4 regions of the Bacillus sp. JJ1562 genome follow, and region 1 is predicted to be linked to each of the others. Evidence: predicted binding sites of a transcription regulator. Region 1 holds the regulator's gene; each other region holds the start of a gene.
The links. The regulator Rex, encoded in region 1, represses fermentation and respiration genes when NADH is low (regulators of the CRP and FNR family bind a similar motif). The targets are predictions, from matches to a motif close to TTGTGAAATATTTCACAA.

Region 1 (3,217 bases):
AATTAGTTCGTTAATTTTTGCTGTTGTGCATATGGATTTCACTCATATCCTTATTTATACCGCAATGGGCTTTACCTTTGCATTCCTCTATGTACAAACAAAGCGAATTATCGTACCGATTTTTGCGCATGTTGCGATGAATACTTTTGTTGTAGTGATGCAGACGGTTTTTGCAGATGATATAGAAAGGATTATGAAGCAAGCCGAGAAGCTACAACAGTCATTTATTGGGGGCTTTTAATTTATGCGAAGAACTTCACCTTTTGCAATGGGCATCATTTACGTATTAATGGGAACTTTATTTACTTATATCGCGATCAGTAGTGCAACGGAGACAATCTGGAACTTTTCCACCATTCTTCTAGCACTTGTCGCAACCTTCGACTTTGGTGTGGCAATCCGAATGTTTGCCCTACACTTTAAAATAAAAAAAGTCACAAACGCAAAAAAATAACCTCTGAACGGAGGTTATTTTTTCTATTCTCTGCACTTTTCTTTATTCCATCGAATTCGAATTTGCTGCCATCATTTCCGCTTTAAGCACCTTCCTGTAGGCACTTCTTGATACGAGAATACTGATTTCATATAATCCGAATAACGGCACGGTGACCATTAAATGAGAGATTATCTCAGGAGGTGTGATTAAACCTCCAATTACTAGAAGCACAAAATATGCATATTTTCGTATTTTCGATAAGAACATCGGTGTGACGATTCCGAGTCTTGTTAGGAACATTACAACAACCGGCAGCTGAAATAAAAAGCCAAACGGTAAAGTCAGCTGCAACAAGAATTGAAAATACTCATTAATCCCGATTACCTGATTAATATCAAGGCGATCCGCTAACCGCGTCATAAAATTCACAACAAATGGGAATAAAATAAAATAGGAAAACGACACCCCTACTAAAAACAATCCTACTGAAAGCGGAATATAACTTAGAGTTACCTTTCTTTCCTTCTCATACAAGCCTGGACTAATGAATGCCCAAAGCTGGTACAGTAAAAAAGGAGAAGAAATAACAAGTGCAATAATAAAGGCAAATTGCATGTAAATTTTAATTGGATCTGTCATACGGAAAGCATTCATTGTCAGCTCTTTGGCTTCCTTGGCATTTTGCAAATAAAGAATTAGCGGTTCGGCAAGAAAAAAGCTTCCTAATGCAACAATGAAGAAGAAAACGACTATATAAATCAGTCGTTTTCGTAACTCACCAATATGATCATAGACGGACATTTCTCTTTCGTTCATATGACCCATCCTATCGTTACTTCACATCATTAGTTTCGTTCTTTTTAACATCATCATCGTCATCATCTGCTAAGCCTTTTGTTGCGTTTTTGAATTCACGCAATGTATTACCTGCAGCTTTTCCTAATTGAGGTAACTTCTTAGGTCCAAAGATTAATAATGCAGCAAATACAATCAATAGGATACTACCAAATCCAAGATTTCCCACTGTGTGCACCTCCCAATAATTTTAAAATGTATTTCTATTCTTCAATTGAATAATGCTTTAAAAAGTAAACTAGTGCTTGTAATTCAACAGCCAGATCAATATGATGGACTCGAATATGTTCAGGCACATTGATTCTAGCTGGTGTAAAATTAAGGATACCTTTGATTCCTTTATTCACAAGGCGATCAGTAATCGACTGTGCTGCGCCAACCGGCACTGTTAAAATAGCAACCGTGACATCATCAGGCAATTCTTTTTCAAGATCATCTAAATGGCACACCTTTACTCCACCTATACTACTTCCTACTTTATTATAATCCACATCAAACGCAAGCTCAATTTTTGTATTATTATTTTTTGAAAAATTATAATGTAAAAATGCAGTACCTAAGTTACCAACACCGATTAACGTAACCTTCGTCAACTCATCCTGATCAAGGGTCTTACTAAAAAAGGATAATAAATAATTGACATTATATCCATACCCTTTTTTTCCTAATGCACCAAAATAGGAAAAATCGCGCCTAATCGTGGCTGAATCAACCTTTACTGCATCACTCAGTTCTGCAGATGATACCCTCTGCTTTCCCGAGGCATGCAAGTTTTTCAAAAACCGATAATAAAGTGGCAGCCTTTTGGCAGTTGCTTGTGGTATTTTTGATTGTTCAAGATTCATGTCTATTCCCCCGCTACTTGCCTTTTAAAATCTCCGTTCTTTCCACCTGTTTTTTCGGCTAAATAGGTTGGCCCAATCACCATGCCTTTATCAACCGCTTTACACATATCATATACAGTTAGCGCACAAACAGATGCAGCCGTAAGGGCTTCCATCTCGACACCGGTACTACCCTTTGTTTTAACCGATACGGTAATATGCAAAATATATTCATCTTGGGTCGTCCAACTAAAACGAATATCGACGCCCTTCAATGCCAACGGATGGCACATCGGGATTAGCTCTGATGTCTTTTTAGCTGCCATAATACCTGCAACCTGAGAAACAGCAAGAACATCCCCCTTGCTAACTTCATTATTTATTATTTGCTCATAAATCAATTTATTCACATTAATACTCGATTTTGCAATCGCTGTACGAACAGTATCAGATTTCTCTGTAATATCGACCATTTTCGCTCGACCCTGCTCATTAAAATGGGTAAATGATGTCATATATCGAACCCTCCCATAAACTATACACTATTTTACCACATCTGTCTTTTAAACATCTGTGAACATTATCATTGCAGTTGCTCTATTTAGATAATATAAGATACACTGTTGTTAGAAACAAGAGGTGAGAAACAATGATTTTACTACAAGTAAATCAGCTCAAAAAGTATTTTGCTGCTGATCTTATTTTATCGAATATAAAACTAGAAGTACAAACGCGTGACCGAATTGCCATAGTTGGCCGAAATGGTGCCGGAAAATCAACCCTATTAAAAATTATTGCAGGTCAGATGTCCCATGATGGCGGTGAAATCATTAAGCCAAAAAGCGTCACAATCGATTACCTCGCACAGGACACGGGACTTGAATCAAATCTTACCATTTGGCAAGAAATGCTGACCGTCTTCGCACCATTACAAAAGCTTGAAAAAGACTTAAGAAACCTTGAAGTAAAAATGGGAGACCCTTCTGTTTTTGAAAATACCGCTGATTATCAAAAACTGCTCGAAGAATACGACCAGCTTCAGGTCGATTTTAAGGAAAAAGGTGGCTATCAATATGAAGCCGATATTCGCTCCCTTCTACAT
Region 2 (3,217 bases), on a different contig from region 1:
GTCGTGGATCATGGTCATTTGTTAGCTCCATGATTTCACCTGACTGTAAACCATCAAACGTTCTAAAAATAGTAGGGTGCTTTTCCCTCGGTGCGTAATCTGGTGCATTTACTTTCGCTGCAAATACCATATTATCATTCCTCCTTTTGTTTTATGGGTCCATTGTATCGAGTCTCTTCCGTTATTGTAGTGAAACTTATCACTATGTACGTATGTTTTTTATCATATGCCTATACAAATATGCGATAATTAGAGTAACATTTAAAATCCCACGTAAAAGTCTTGTTATACCTCATGATTGTGGAGTTTAAAAGGGTAATCGGGGTGAAAAGATGAAGGAATTTGTAGATACATGTAAAGAATGTGAGAAAGAAATTTATTGTTTGGTTGGATTTATTAATGGTGTTGTATTAGATGATAAAAAAGGAATACTTTGCTTTGATTGTGCGGAAAAAAAGCAAGTTGACTAACTTTATTCACCCCTTGACTGAATAAAGTTACAGCCTCCGGCGGATGCCACGATTTTTCAAAGGAAATTTTTCGATCAGTAAGATTAAAGACTAAGTACTCCACTTCCTGTGGGCCTAAAAATCGGGCACAAATACGCCAAGGTGCATTTGATTCTAGGAGAATTTCTCCTAGTTTTTTTTGTCTATTTTTTGAACATTGATTTTGTTTCTCACTACCTATGATGAAAATCACAGTTTAAAAAACAAGGATTGCTACACTTAATGTGGATGCCTAATTGTAATTAATTTGAACAAGGAGTGAGAACAATGGCTCTACCATCCATTCGTGAACAATTGAGAGGAGTTCCCTTGTTTCGAGAAACAACCCCGGAAGAACTAGATCCAATTGTTGAAATTTCACAGTCACGATTATATAAACAAAAAATGTTCATCTTTATGCAAGACGATCCACTAGATCGTGTTTTTTTCATTCAATCTGGAAAAGTAAAAATTTATAAATCTGACATGCATGGAAAGGAACAGATTGTGTCCGTACTCGAAGCAGGAGAAATGTTTCCACATGCTGGATTTTTCCGAAAAGGTGGGTATCCTGCACATGCTGAAGTAATCGAGGATTCAAATATTATCTACACACCCATTGATCGATTTGAAGAAATATTACTAAAGAATCCTGAGCTTTGTATCAAAATTTTTAAAGTTTTAGGCGAAAAAATCATCGACCTTCAAAAACGACTGGAGGAACAAATCCTATTAAATACGCAAGAACAAATTATTATGCTTTTACTTCGTTTATGCAGAAGTAATGGAGAAAAGATCGGCAATCGCTTTAAGCTAACAACTCAATTCACAAATCGTGAGCTTGCCAACATGATTGGTACAACACGTGAATCTGTAAGTCGGACGATTTCAGTATTGAAAAAGAAACAAATTGTAGACATGACTCCCGATGGGTATTACCTATTGGATCATATGAAGCTCCATGATGAGATTTTCTAGGCCAACAGGAAGTGGTGTTCTTAGTCCTTGATCTTGCTTAAATATTTTGGTGTTTGTGATTCACGTCACAACGTTTCTCATTGAAAATGATTATCATTAGATTATAAACGTTATATAAGGGGGAAATCAAAAATGGATTCAAAAGTAGTAGAAGTGGATGTTAGGGAAGACCTTAAAAATAAAATCGAGCCTTTTCAAAAGATTATGGAGGCGGTTAAACCTTTACAGGATGGAGATATCTTCATTTTACACGCACCTTTTAAACCGACTCCTTTATTTCCAATATTAAAAGCTAAAGGATTTACAAATGAAGCGGAGCAAATTGAGAAAAAACATTGGAAGGTCACCTTTACTAAACGAGGTGACAACTAATGAAATTAGATAATCGAGGTCTTGAGCCCCCCACACCAATGATGAGGACTTTGAAAGCTCTCGAAAATTTAAATAAGGGCGACACTTTAACTATTATCAATGATCGCCGACCAATGTTTTTGTATGAACAGCTAGATGAACTAGGTTACAAACATACAACGGAACCACATTCTGATGGCGGTTTTCAAATTGAGATTACGAAATAAGGAAGTGCTTGCTAATGATGCCTCAATTATCAAATGAAACAGATATAAGGCTGCCGCTCTCCTTTATTATCTTTAGTGTTATTGCCTTAGTCGCGTCCCAAGTGATCCTGTTATTCAATGGACATATGGTGATTGACGGGAATTTTCGAACCTTTCCCCTCCTATCATCTGCCCACTTATTGATACTAGGATGGGCCTTAATGGTTGCGATGGGTGCGATGTACCAGCTTGTGCCAGTCGCCTTTTTAACTCCTATTTGGAGTGAAAGATTTGGGTTTGTACAATTTTGGGTAACTGCAATTGGTTTTGGTGGTTTTGGAATCACCCTTTCCTTCTCACCTACTTTGTCCATTTTTACAGGTTCACTTGCTGTGATTGGGATTTTGCTGTTTCTCGTCCAAATGTTTATGACGATGAAAAAGCAAGCGAAGAAGAATATTCTAACTGTATTTGTTGGTAGTGCGCTCATTTGCTTACTGCTTACAATAACACTTGGAATTCTTTTGATCATCAATCTTGGAGCTGGAATAAGGAATTTAGATCACCTTGCTGTTTTGAAAAGTCATATTTTACTTGGGGTTGCTGGATGGTTTACATTCTTAATTTTCGGTTTTTCCTATAAAATGGTCCCAATGTTTTCTTTAGCACATGGCTTTTCAATGAAGCCCGCAAGATGGGTCTATATTTTGTATGGAACTGGCCTTATTGTGACAATTAGCAGCTTTTTAACCGAGAAAAACCTATTCTTACAGGCTGGTATGAGCATACTGTTCGCAGGCTTCGCTCTTTTTTCTTACCACATATCAACGATCATCAAGGTGAGATTAAAGAAAAAGCTTGATAAACAATTTATATTTTCATTAATTGCAATTGGTTTTGGATTAGTGATTCACTTTTTCGGAATGATTCTTTCATTCTTACCAGGATATTACGAAATTTATGGTGTCCTTATTTTTCTTTATCTCTTTTTGTGGATTGCCAGCAGTATTCTTGGCTATTTATATAAAATTATTCCTTTTCTTTGGTGGACACACAGATACAGCAAGCTTATTGGAAAAAGCGATGTTCCTACATTAAAGCAAATGATTGATGAAAAAATAGCAATTCCGATTTTTTCTGGTTTTATTGCAGGTTGCCTTATCGTCGTTGTATCCATTGAGACCGGACAATTGC
Region 3 (3,217 bases), on a different contig from region 1:
GCAGTATTAATTTCATTTGCGATATGTTCTTCACGTTGTTTCATGATATTCATGATTGGACCGAACGCAAATTTACGAAGTAACGCTAATAAAACGATGAATACAACCAATTGGAAAATGATATCTCCAAGGTTAACAGGCAATCCACCAGCGGCAGCGCCTAAGACAAAAAGATCTAACACCTATATTCCCTCCTTTTCCGAGTCGAATGGAAGTCCTTAATTTCATCTTCAAGTGCGAAATAAGCACATTTGTTTAAAATTTTTTTGGGTAATACAAAGGAATGGCGAAGGTTCTCTTGGAATGATCTTCGCCATTTTGTTATTGTTGCCTTCACTTTTAGTGTTACGAAATAAGGGAATCACCTTACACGAAACTTCAAGGAAAGCTCCAGAGAAATCATGCTTATGCGCCGTATACCATGAACGCGATAACTACTGCGATGATAGGAATCGCCTCTACTAACGCAACCCCGATGAACATAGTAGTTTGAAGTTTACCTTGTGCTTCTGGTTGACGAGCAATCCCCTCAACTGTACGAGATACGATAAGACCGTTACCGATACCAGCACCTAGTGCCGCTAAACCAATTGCAATTGCTGCTGCTAATAAACCCATTGAAATAGTCCTCCTTTAATTGTATAAAAAATTTATAATAATTGATTTTTGTTTGCCCAAAAAGTCTCATTTTGGACAAGGTTTATTTTTAATGGTCTGTACTCACTTTGTGAGATATATAAACCATTGTTAACATTGTAAAGATGTATGCCTGGATAACACCAATAAAGACACTAAATCCTTGCCACGCAATCATCGGAATAAAGGCTCCGATTGTACCAAGAATTCCTCCGAAGATGCTTTCACCATAACCACTTACAGCCATACCAGCAATTAATCCTAATAGAATCTCACCGGCATAGATGTTACCAAATAGACGTAGTCCGAGAGTTAATGTGTTTGCAAATTCTTCGATAATTTTTAATGGGAACATAAATGACATAGGTTTAAAGAAATCTTTACCGTATTCTCTAGCACCCTTCATCTTTATTCCATAGTAATGCGATAAACCAACAACCATAACAGCTAGTGTTAACGTAATCGTTGGATCAGCAGTTGGGGACTTCCACCATAATTGATGATCAAAAATGATCGCAAACGGCAACCCTAGAAAGTTTGATACAAGGATATACATTAGTAACGTAATCCCTAGTATTTGGAAGCGTCCACCTGTTTTCCAGTCCATCGAACTTTTAATAATTCCTCGAACAAAGTCCATGACCCATTCCATAAAGTTCTGAGCACCGGTTGGCTTCATTGCAAGGGTACGAGTTCCAAGAACCGCGATAATGAAGACAATTACACTCGCAATTGTGATCATTAGGATGTTAGATGTGCTAAACCAAAGTCCAAACAATTTAAACGTAGGAGCTTCGTGACCCAACAGTATTCACCTCTCTTCCCATATTGTGTAGCGCATAGCTTTGCTTTGCGCTTTAGTCTATTTTTGAAGTTTTTGAAAAAAGAAATCTATCATAATGACAAAATAAGCTGTCATTAATCCAATAACCATACTACCTAGATGAAACTTTTCTGGATACTCCATAACGACCAATACCGCCAAACCTGCAACCGCCATTCTAGACATTGTTCCAAGCGAACGGACTGTTCGTCCTTCTTCAAAAGCTTTCGTAACTTGCTTGTTTTTTCGAGCCAAAGTAAATAGAATCCACAGACTTCCTAGAGTTCCTATTATTAATCCTAAAAAGACCGATTTATATGCAGTGAATCCCCAGCCTAGAACATAGATTGAAAGTAAGTAGAATATGTATTTACGATATCTCGTAAACGCTATGGTTAGATCCTGCATATCAAGTTAATCTCCTGAGAAAAAATGATTGACTAGACGAAGTGTTGCATAGACTCCTGCTGCTAGTCCTAATAGAAGGCCAAGAATTAAAAATAGTGGTTCAGTGGCTAGCATCTGATCAATCCATCTACCTAGGAAGATGCCTACTAGAATTGATCCTACTAATTGAGATAGAATACCAGACATAAGCGCATAGGCTCGTAAAGGATGCTTGTCATTTTTAGGCATCAGCATACCCCACTTTAAGCGTAAAAAGGTAGGTTTTAACGTGTCAGAAAATACTCAATTTTTCAAGTAATCCCTATATGAAAACCTTCTCATTCATACCCTTTGTAAGCATACAATAGGCACCTATTAATGTCAATTGTTTGCAAGGAAAAAGTTCACCTTCTCACAAGCGATTTCAACGTGTTCCACATCCGCTTACAAAACGCGTTTTAATCATGATTTTTGTTAGTCCTATTGACGTAGTACTAATTCAAAATTCACTCTTTGTTCACAAAAAATTCATAATTAGGTAACCAAAAGACTAAATACGCAAAGGCGAATTTAGTTTTTTATCTTATTGTTCGAAAGTTTCCTCTGAAAAATCGTGACATCTTCCAGCTTAAACATAATTTAGCAGAAGTGTTCGACTTCTGCTAATTATGTTTAATGGCCGCCTATCATTGTATCTTCAAATGAGATTTCTGTTTCAAGTATATCCTCTTTGCCTGCTTTTCTAACAAAGATGATCGCCTTAAAAACCCCTCGCAAGTTTCGTTCTTTCCGATCCACTGCTTTCTCTACTAATCCTCTTTCAACATTTCGATCCCAATCTAAAAATGTCACAAACCTCAAACTGTCAGGATTATACAGAACAATTCCATACTCATCTGCCCCACCCGGCAAGTATAATTCATACCTGAACACATCCTCTTTATCCCCTTTACCAAATTGAAAGCCCATGATTCGAGGATAATCGGGTTCTTCGATCACATACATATATGGAATATGATATCGATTTTTCCCTTCTTTTAAAAAAATATTCCCATGGTGGAGGCCAGCACCAATTGTACTTGGTGTGATATCAAGTCCGATGGTGATCACCTTTTTTTGCTTCGGTTCTAGTGTAAATGGAATTGGTATGTCCCATTGGATTCCTTTTATGTTTTTTGGAAATTCGAAGGAATACTTCTTTTCATCATTAGACTGATTATCTACCGTTATGTTTATCCTTTTTTCTGTACGTCCATCCTGATGATGAAGCAACCCCGCCGAAAATGAACCCGGATAGATGAGAGTTTCCGAATGAATGGCTTGATGGAGTTGAATTCTACCCGCTCCTTGTTCATATGGCTTGTATAAGGT
Region 4 (3,217 bases), on a different contig from region 1:
TTTTGGTATGATTACATACCATGCAGAGACGGCTGTTAAATACCAGATGTTAACTGCTGTGTGTCCGAATGCCCAGAATAGTGTACGGGAAACCATTACGTTAATCGTGTCTACCCAACCTAATGACCATGGTAGAATCAAGAATAGTACTTCAACTGCAACAAATGCCGTTGCTCCAACTAATAGAATGAAAGCTCCTGTAGCAAAGAATGAAAGAATTGGAAGATGCTGTCCTTTATGGTTCTTTCTCCAGTTTGCTACTTGAATAAATGCTCCAGTTGATAAGAGCCAAATACCAACGACCACTAGTGCTAACCCGATGTAGAATACTGGGTGTGCAGCCATTGGTGGATAGAATGTGTACATAACAGATGCTTCGTTCATTAAGACTGGAATTACAACAAGTACGATACCAACAATCTTAGTCCAGAAACCAGTCCATGCTAATTTTCTTACCTTAGGTAGTAATCCACCTAAATCGTGTGAAAGACCAGCGTAGAAATAACCAATCATAAAGAATGCTGACATTACAACTACTAATAATAAACCGTGAGCTGTTAATACTTGATAATAATTAAGCCAGCTTGGTAATTCTAGAAGACCTGCACGGTTTAATCCTTGTACTAATCCTAAAAGTCCACCTAATAATAATGCGATAAATGCTACTGATAAATAGGATTTCGAGATTTTTGCATCTTCTGGATTTACACCTAAAACCCTGTTTGCTTTTTCTTTAAAGGTCAAATCTGAATTATTTAATACTGTTGCCAATGGTCTCCCCTCCTTTATTTCACTGTGATAGTTGTAGCCATTAATTGGTGACCCGCACCACAATATTCGTTACAAAGAACTAAATACTCACCTGGCTCATCAAAGGTTTGAGTGATTTTTTGAATATGTCCCGGCATTACCATTGCGTTTAAGTTTGTACCGGCAACTTGGAATCCGTGGACAACGTCTTTAGATGTCATGATAAAGTGAACTTTTGAACCAGCAGGTACTTCAATCTTGCCTGGATTAAAGCTAAAAATTTCTAATGTCATAACAACTTCATATTCGTTTTCGCCGATTTGATATACACCTGGCTTATCAAATGGAGCTGTTTCGTCAACCTTCTGAGGATCAATCGTTTCCATATTACTTGGTGGTCCCATTTCTAATGCGAATGTTTGGTAACCAGTTAGAAGCATGAAACCCATAATCATACCGAAACTAATTGTCAGCCATATTTTTTCATCAAGATGCATTTTCATTTTTATCCCCTCCTAGAATCTAGCCATGAATAGGCCGTAGAGTACTATATACGTAAAAAGAATGACTGCTCCAACAACACCGACTGAAATCCAAGTTCCTACAAATGGTCCTTGAAATTCCCCGTCTGTTTTTTTGTTTCGGTTAACTTTTGAAGCTCCCATCCAACTCAACCTCCTTATGTTCTTCTTACTTACATCATAATTAGGAACCGTTCTCAATGTTGTGAACTGAATCACACATAAAGTGTAATTTTTGATACACCTAATAAAAAAAGGACGAGAAAATAGGCATTTCCCCGTCCATTCAAACCCCCTCTAAATATGACCAAACCCGCTTCATTACTGGATTTCAGATACTTTATCCTCTTTATATCGTTAGCTCAAAATCAAAAATGACAAATTGGTGAACATACTTATTAAAGTGCAAGGCGCCCGTTTATCGGCGACATGCATAAAATAAGCGCTGACAGAAGGCGCTTTTTGCCTTCAAAAGCGATTGGCTTAGACCAGAGAGCCGATGGCGTCTGAAGCTGGACATCAATTTCCACATAAAAAAGACAGCCCCCATCCATTGGAAGCTGCCTATAGTAGCTGATAAACAATAAATCTCTCGTATGTGCTTTTTTTAATCAACTTTGGAATGATAATCTCTTTTTTCATTTGAAATGGAGTGTTATTCTCCAAAAAATAGGTGTAATCCGTTGAACCATAATATAGAATAACCTCTATTTCTCGCGGATCCTTCTCGTATGAACGAAGAATATTGGCAATCGTATGCTTAAAAACCTGGATTGAAAAAGGATTAAAAAAGTAAAACCTATTATCGAATGGATTGATTTCATAATCTTGTGCGGCACAATGGTGAATATCAATTTCCTCTTTGCGGATACCCGCCCTTTTTACATAACGGTCTCGGTTATAAACTGCATCATGATACAAACTTTTATCAATCTCAACACCTACGACAGTTGCAGCAAATAAATGATGAATATAAAAAAGCAGACGGCCCTTCCCACATCCAATATCAACGACCCGATCCGTTTTCTTCAATTGATAATGATCAAACAGAGCAGCTAGCCCTTCATACGGTGTTGGCTCATAGCGATGATAATGAATGGATGAACTAAATCCCTTTTGTCCTCCACTTGTTTTCACATGTAAAAGTGCATCGAAATACTTATCATCCATTGGTAGTCTCCTTACAACGATGTTTGCTACAGTTAAAATTGATACCCATTTATGGCATATGTTAGCTTTTCAGGATTGCGAATTAAAAAGATATGTTTGATTTCCTTTTTTTCTATTTCAAAGCATACCACATTTTCTGGTTTCTGATTTCTTTTTATCAAAATCCCTATCTGTCCATTGACGATGACTAAATCAACTTCAATTTTGTCATCCTGTCCAAACTTTCGAATGAGCCCAAAAATAAATTGAGAAACACGTTCTCTCGTTTTTATTGGTACTAATGCAGCCTTCGCCTTACCTCCTCCATCTGAGTAGAGGACAGCATCATTCGAAAGAATGCTAAGTAATCCCTCAATATTTCCTGTTGTTGCGGCAAGGAGAAAAGATTGAACCAAATGCTGCAATTCCGTCTGATTCACCTGTGAATCGTTTGTCTCATCCTTATAATCTAGCTTTTTCCTTGCTCTACTAAATATCTTCCTGCAGTTCGCTGCCTCCTTTTCAATAAATGATGCAATTTCAACATATTCATATCCAAACGCTTCTCTTAAGACAAAAACAGCTCGTTCAACAGGGCTGAGTTGTTCCATCAAGGATAGGAGAGCATACGAAATATTATCTTGCATTAAGACAGTATGCATCGGATCAACATCATGGATGATTAATGGTTCTGGTAGCCATGGACCTATATATACCTCTCTTTGCCTTCGAGCTGATTTCAAAAAATCAATGGAGCGATTTGTGACCATTTTACAAAGATAGGCTTTTCTATTTTC

Region 2: a site for Rex is predicted at 1,520-1,537, ahead of V7097_RS04965 (DUF2249 domain-containing protein). Genes of this name have one in related genera too.
Region 3: a site for Rex is predicted at 2,171-2,188, ahead of V7097_RS03520 (AtpZ/AtpI family protein). Genes of this name have one in related genera too.
Region 4: a site for Rex is predicted at 1,475-1,492, ahead of V7097_RS03200 (cytochrome c oxidase subunit 2A). Genes of this name have one in related genera too.

What each region holds. Positions count from the first base shown of each region.
Region 1 is NZ_JBALOQ010000051.1:31,026-34,242, forward strand. Features, by position in the region: gene V7097_RS22885 (CPBP family intramembrane glutamic endopeptidase) at 1-241, shown strand, start outside; gene V7097_RS22890 (YdiK family protein) at 245-454, shown strand; gene tatC (twin-arginine translocase subunit TatC) at 497-1,252, opposite strand; gene V7097_RS22900 (twin-arginine translocase TatA/TatE family subunit) at 1,269-1,460, opposite strand; gene V7097_RS22905 (redox-sensing transcriptional repressor Rex) at 1,495-2,136, opposite strand; gene moaC (cyclic pyranopterin monophosphate synthase MoaC) at 2,139-2,630, opposite strand; gene V7097_RS22915 (ABC-F family ATP-binding cassette domain-containing protein) at 2,765-3,217, shown strand, end outside.
Region 2 is NZ_JBALOQ010000007.1:27,071-30,287, forward strand. Features, by position in the region: gene V7097_RS04950 (DUF2249 domain-containing protein) at 1-130, opposite strand, end outside; gene V7097_RS04955 (hypothetical protein) at 333-470, shown strand; gene V7097_RS04960 (Crp/Fnr family transcriptional regulator) at 777-1,466, shown strand; gene V7097_RS04965 (DUF2249 domain-containing protein) at 1,599-1,838, shown strand; gene V7097_RS04970 (DUF2249 domain-containing protein) at 1,838-2,044, shown strand; gene V7097_RS04975 (hypothetical protein) at 2,059-3,217, shown strand, end outside.
Region 3 is NZ_JBALOQ010000005.1:5,423-8,639, reverse strand. Features, by position in the region: gene atpF (F0F1 ATP synthase subunit B) at 1-182, opposite strand, end outside; gene atpE (F0F1 ATP synthase subunit C) at 406-618, opposite strand; gene atpB (F0F1 ATP synthase subunit A) at 707-1,441, opposite strand; gene V7097_RS03525 (ATP synthase subunit I) at 1,499-1,867, opposite strand; gene V7097_RS03520 (AtpZ/AtpI family protein) at 1,874-2,095, opposite strand; gene V7097_RS03515 (S8 family serine peptidase) at 2,519-3,217, opposite strand, start outside.
Region 4 is NZ_JBALOQ010000004.1:101,413-104,629, forward strand. Features, by position in the region: gene V7097_RS03190 (cbb3-type cytochrome c oxidase subunit I) at 1-771, opposite strand, end outside; gene V7097_RS03195 (cytochrome c oxidase subunit II) at 786-1,253, opposite strand; gene V7097_RS03200 (cytochrome c oxidase subunit 2A) at 1,266-1,415, opposite strand; gene V7097_RS03205 (SAM-dependent methyltransferase) at 1,836-2,441, opposite strand; gene V7097_RS03210 (RNA polymerase sigma-70 factor) at 2,474-3,217, opposite strand, start outside.